2 regions of the Pedobacter sp. UYEF25 genome follow, and region 2 is predicted to be linked to the other one. Evidence: riboswitches for the same ligand, from Rfam matches in the RefSeq annotation. Region 2 holds a riboswitch; the other holds the start of a gene.
The links. Region 2 has a riboswitch for cobalamin ahead of ACVWYG_RS18325 (TonB-dependent receptor). Riboswitches for the same ligand answer to the same signal wherever they lie in the genome.

Region 1 (3,190 bases), on a different contig from region 2:
AAATTCACCATGTACCAACACATCGATGCCTATTTCTTCTTGCCAGCGAATGGTTTCTTCAGTTTCTTTCTTCAATAGTGCCTCATATTCGGATCGTGTAATTTCCCCTTTTTTAAACTTCGACCTCCAAGTTCTAACCTCGGATGTTTGCGGAAACGAACCTATCGTAGTTGTTGGAAAAAGCGGCAGGTTTAAGATTTTGTGTTGTACTTTTTTTCTTGAGGAAAAGGTACTTAAACGTTTATAATGGTTTTCCGTAAGGGCATGAATACGCTGTTTTATCGCTTCATCATGTATTAATGTAGCATTTTTGCGCGCTTTGGTGGCCTGCTTGTTTTCCGCAAATTTGGCATTTGTGAGTTCATCCGGAGTCGCCGACATTAAATTTTTAAGTGCAGCGACTTCATCTAATTTCTGTCTGGCAAAGGCCAACCACTGCTTAATCTCTGGCTTTAGTGTTCCTTCATCGGTTTCTAGATCTAGATCGCACGGCGAATGAAGTAAAGAACAAGAAGGGGCAATTAGTAGGCGTTGCGATCCAAGTTTTTCTGAAGCTTTCCTCAGCATAGATAACGATAATTCATAATCGTTTCGCCAAATATTTCTCCCGTCTACGAGGCCAAGCGATAACATCAGGTCTTGAGGAATGGCGTTTAACACATCATCTAATTGTTCAGGACAGCGAACAAGGTCTATGTGTAGAGCTGTTATCGGAAGCTTGGTGGCGAGAACTAAATTATCTTTTATTCCTTCAAAATAAGTTGCCACCAATATTTTAAGGTTAGGAAATTGCTTTCTAATTTCTGCATAAACAAAAATAAAGGCCTCTTTTGCTTTCATGTCGATGTCTAAAGCTAAAAACGGCTCATCCAATTGAATCCACTCTGCGCCTACATTTTTTAGTTCGCCAAGAAGCTGTAGATAAACTGGTGACAATTTCCTAATTAAATCAATTTTGTCAAAGCTAGCTTCTTTTGCCTTGCCGAGCAGCAGATAAGAAACTGGACCTATGATTACAGGCTTGCTAATAATTCCAAATTGTTTCGCACGAACAAATTCTGTAATAACTTTATCGGAAAACAAACTAAAGGATTGATCTTTAAAAAATTCGGGCACAATGTAGTGGTAGTTGGTATCGAACCATTTGGTCATTTCCATCGCGGTAATGTCTAAACCATCCTTTTGATAGCCCCTCGCCATCGCAAAATATAAATCCAGCTCATTATTTGCTTTTTTAAGGACCACCTCGTTATAGCGTTTTGGAATGGCACCAACTGTTAACGACATGTCCAGAATTTGGTCATAGTAAGAAAAATCATTTGAGGGAATAATGTCTATTCCTGCTTCTTGCTGTAATTGCCAATTTTGTTCGGTAATTTCTTTACCCTTTTGTAGTAAATCTGCCAAAGAAATTTTACCTGACCAATAGTGCTCGCTTGCTTTTTTTAAAGCTCAATTGTTGCCAATGCGTGGATAACCAAGGTTGTGTGTCTGCATCTTTTTTTATTTTTTAAACGGTTAATAATTATTTTAAACCTTGTTTATAAACTGTAGATGCTTTTTGTTGTAAAAATTGGAGTAGAAAAACGCGGGTATAGAATACCAGGCAAGCTGAAGCCATTAAAGGTTCTGCCCTGCATTATGCATTTGTCTGACTTCAAGCTTCAAATCGCGAAAGCATCGTCATTTCGAAATAGGTAGGTATCTTGACTTGTAACTTTTTTCATTCCAGCATTATCAAATTCCGGCTAAAAATTGTGTTACTTACAGTTGCGCGACAGTTCGTGATTTACACACGATTCCCTTTTGTTTTACACTTGGTAAAACCTTTTCGATTTAGAAATTTATAAAGAACTATTTATTGTACTAAGTTTTTAAATCTTTTCAAAGATAGGTTTGTGGATATAGAATCTACACTAGATATTTTAAAAAGATTAAAATTCTTTTAATTTATATAAATTAAGGATTTTATGTCGATATGTTTGTTAGATTTACCTAATAAAAAGAAAATTATTCTATGGAAGGATGTGATGAAACTGATTTACTACTGTTAAAAATATTGGGTAACAACTCTAGTTTCACCACGAAACAGCTCGCTGCACAGGTAAATTTATCACCATCGCCTGTTTTCGAACGCGTAAAGCGACTGGAAAACAATGGCTATATTAAAAAATATATCGCCGTGTTAAATGCGGAAAAGTTTAACAAAGGTTTTGTCGTTTTTTGCAACATTAAACTCAAACAACACGATAGAACCATTGGTCATAAGTTTGTAGAGGATATTCTAAGTATTGATGAAGTGGTAGAATGTTACAATGTATCTGGTGAGTATGATTTTATTCTAAAAGTATATGCAAAAGATATGAAGAACTATCAAGATTTTGTTTTTAACAAGTTAGGGTCGGTCGAAAGTATTGGAAGTACACACAGTACTTTTGTGATGGCTGAAATCAAAAATTCCCACAACATTAATTTTTAGAATTATTACATTTTGGCTGTGAAAGTGTACCTTCAAAGAATTGTTCAGCACGAATTCAGAAGGTTGAAGGGCAATTAAGCTCTTAGTAAATTAGCTGTTCTAACAATCGATTTTAGTTTTTTATCGCTTTAGAAGATTTCCATTATCTTAATCACCTTTTAGCCGAAGATTCTATTCATTTATTTTATAAACAAACTTTTAAGTTGTCATGACACATCAAAATATTAAAAAATACCTGATTTTCTGTTTGGTCATTTCGCTATTTAGCTCTTTTAGGGAGAAAGAAATAAGTTGGGTTGCCATTGGCGATTCGATTACGTATTTAAACGATCATCTGGATGAAACTGGAAATCGCGTAAGTAAGGGATATCTAACGCGCGTAACTGATCAACTGCCGGCTATGCATTACATAAATCAAGGCCATAACGGATGGACGTCTGGCGGAATTGCAGAACATATTAATAATCTAGCGCTAGTTAAGGCAGATGTTTACTCGATATTTTTAGGCACAAATGATTGGTGGGCCGGTAGGCCGGTTGGTAAGCTGGAAGATTATAAAACGAATGTTGGAAATACGTGCCTATTTGGATCATTCCGCATCATCATTGATAAGGTTCGTGCGCTAAATCCAATAGCTAAAATAGTCTTGATCACACCAATGCAACGCGTAGATTTTGTCTATATCTCAGATCCTAATAACAACGCATATGG
Region 2 (3,190 bases):
CGCATGAGCGTTTGCTGATCGGCAATTGAAAAGGCATTCTTATCGATAAAACGGAAAGGTTTATGCACCAGTTTTTCTTTGTTATCCATGTACCCTTTGCCAACTGACATCCGATTAAGCATTAAGGGATAGTCTTTCTGATCATATTCAGCTGGTTTAGTGTAAACTAATTTATCTCCGTTGTAAAAGTTTATCGGATTGGTATGTCTCGATGATTCGCCTGCGTCGCCTATGGCCAAGCGATTTAAAATGCGACTGTCTTTTAATCCATATTGCTCTAATTTTTTATTTATTTCTGCCCTGCCGATAAATTCATACAACCTATTAAAAGCATCGTTATCACTTGTAAGCAGTATTTTTTTGATGTATTGTGCAATACTCGGTTTGCCGTTTTCAACACTCGTATCTGTAAGAACTTTGGTTTGACCAAAAAAGGCGCTGTCTGTAATCATTTCACTGTGCATAGTAATGCCGGTTTTTTTGAGCGCATTTACTTTTTCTAATGCAAATATAACCGCTGCTAATTTTACCGTACTCGCTGGATAAAAGTAGTGGTGTGGATCTAAATGATACGCAAAACTTTTAAAATGAGGTCTATTTTGCGCATCTCTATTTATCTGAGTATATAAAAGTTGGACTTGCTTATGATCGGCAGTTTTTAAAATGGAATCGAAAAGTGCTGGCTTTGATTTCATTAGCATTGATAAAAATGTCGTGTCTATTTTTTGCGCCATGATAGAAGAACTCATAAAAAGGAAGATTAGAAACAAACTATTTTTCATTTCTGCTTTGTTTTGATTACTGGCTAAAATAGCAATTTTGGATAGCTATTCTATCGAATTTTTTTTGATTCTCTTGATTCACTTTTTTTTCCTACTTTTGCGTCGCTTTTGGTGTCTGAGCTTAAACTCAGACTTAAAAGGGAATGCAGTTTAATTCTGCAACTGTCCCGCAACTGTAAGCTCCAGAAGATTTTTCAATCTTTCGCCACTGTTTGCCTTTTGGCAGATGGGAAGGCCGAAAAATCCGGAGCAAGTCAGGAGACCTGCCATGGTATTATATTTCATAGCTTTCGTGGATTGAAGCTAGGAGTGAAGTAATTGCGATTTTCGTATTTTCATTTCTTTTATTAATCTGTTGGCTGTGGGGAAAACTCACAATCAGAATGACTTTAAAAATCGGTGTTAATTTAAACATCAAATACTTTTTAGTTTTTTTCTTCCTTTTTGGATTCGGAGTTCTTGTGCCAAAAAATGTGGTCGCCCAAACCGATTCTTTAAAAGGTAAACAACTAAAGGATGTCGAGATCAACCGATTTAAGAAAGCTAAAATAAATGAGTCTCCAGTTCCAGTTCAAATTTTGGATGGAGCAGCGCTTAATCGGTTAAATAGTCTTTCTGTTGCAGATGCATTGCGCTTTTTTTCTGGTGTACAACTTAAAGATTACGGCGGAATTGGCGGTTTAAAAACCATAAACGTTAGAAGTATGGGCAGCAACCATACTTCAGTTTTTTACGATGGCATTCAGCTTGGAAATGCTCAAAACGGCCAAGTAGATCTAGGTAAATATTCTTTGGATAATTTAGAAGAAGTTTCGATTTATGTAGGTCAAAAGCCAGATTTGTTAATTCCCGCAAGAGGTTACGCCTCAGCAAGTGCAATTTATTTAAAAACCGCTGAGCCAAAGTTTGTAAACGGAAAATCTTATCAAGCGAACGCATCGATAAAAACTGGTTCCTTTGGTCTGCTTAATCCAAGTGTAAACTATACACAACGAATTAACAAAAAACTAGCTGTCGGCTTTAATGCCGCTTACTTGGAGGCAAACGGCAAATATAAATTTAGGTATAAAGATTACGAATATGATACCACAGTAGTTAGAGACAACGGCGATGTAAAGTCGCTACGTGTGGAAGCAACGCTTTTTGGAACTTCAGCCGACAGTAGCAAATGGAACGTAAAGATATTTAACTATAATTCGGCTAGAGGCTTACCTGGCGCAATTGTTTCAAATAAATATTCATTTACCCAACGGCAATGGGATGACAACACATTTGTACAAGTTTCTTATCACAATAACCTCACACAAAAATACAATTTGTTGCTCAATGTAAAATACGCTTACAGCTTTTTACGCTATACCGATCCGGATATAAAAATTAATAGTGGTATTTTAGACAATCGTTACACCGAGCAAGAATACTATCTATCTGCTACAAATCTCTATAAACTATCGCCAATTTGGCAAATTTCTTTAGCAACCGATTTTAGCCTCCAAAAGCTAGAAGCGAGTCAATATAATTTTGCTTACCCAACCCGGCAAACTGGATTGATCGCGGTGGCGAGTTCCATAAAATTAAAAAAGGTCCAATTTCAAGGCAACCTGCTTACTACTTTGGTACACGACGACGTGAAGTTAGGGCTTGCTGCACCTGATAAGCAAGAGTTTAGCCCAGCGCTTTTGGCAAGTTTGCAACCGTTCAGCTCACCCGATTTTCGGATACGTTCTTTTTACAAATCTGTTTTTCGACTACCAACATTTAACGATCTATATTATTCGTTTGTTGGCAATTCAAATCTAAGGCCTGAATACACGCGTCAATACGACCTTGGTTTCACGTTTAACAAAGCACCTGTTCAAAAACGCTTAAGGTATTTTTCAATACAAGTCGATGCATATTTTAATCAAGTGAAAGATAAGATTGTTGCCATTCCAGGGAATAATTTAGCTCGGTGGAGCATTTTCAACATTGGCGAAGTAAGTATAAAAGGGATCGAAACAAACATCCAAACTATTTTTAACCTTGGAAAAGATTTGCAACTGACTGCAAGCATAAATTATACTTTTGAAAAAGCGATTGATATCAGTTCCACTGCCTACAACTACGGGGATCAGATTCCATACATTCCCGTAAATAGTGGAACAGCTAGATTATCTGTCGATTATAAGAAGATTACCTTCAATTATGGCTACATATATACCGGCGAGCGGTATAGCCAAAATGCAAATATCCCTGCAAACTATGTTAAACCTTGGTATACCCACGATTTAACGGTTGGAACGTATTTTAAGCTCAATTCGGCTAAGTTGGCGCTAAATGCTGAGGTAAATAATGTCTTTAATCAATATTATGATGTGATCCTCAATTATCCAATGCCGGGAAGGAATTATCGAATTACATTAAAATCA

Region 1: another riboswitch for cobalamin. It lies ahead of metE (5-methyltetrahydropteroyltriglutamate--homocysteine S-methyltransferase); the one in region 2 lies ahead of ACVWYG_RS18325 (TonB-dependent receptor).

Annotation. Positions count from the first base shown of each region.
Region 1 is NZ_JBSSEL010000001.1:41,328-44,517, reverse strand. It holds partial or broken gene metE (5-methyltetrahydropteroyltriglutamate--homocysteine S-methyltransferase) at 1-1,437, opposite strand, end outside; cobalamin riboswitch at 1,680-1,846, opposite strand; gene ACVWYG_RS00175 (Lrp/AsnC family transcriptional regulator) at 2,018-2,479, shown strand; gene ACVWYG_RS00170 (SGNH/GDSL hydrolase family protein) at 2,688-3,190, shown strand, end outside.
Region 2 is NZ_JBSSEL010000030.1:4,242-7,431, forward strand. It holds gene ACVWYG_RS18320 (serine hydrolase) at 1-782, opposite strand, end outside; cobalamin riboswitch at 875-1,067, shown strand; gene ACVWYG_RS18325 (TonB-dependent receptor) at 1,166-3,190, shown strand, end outside.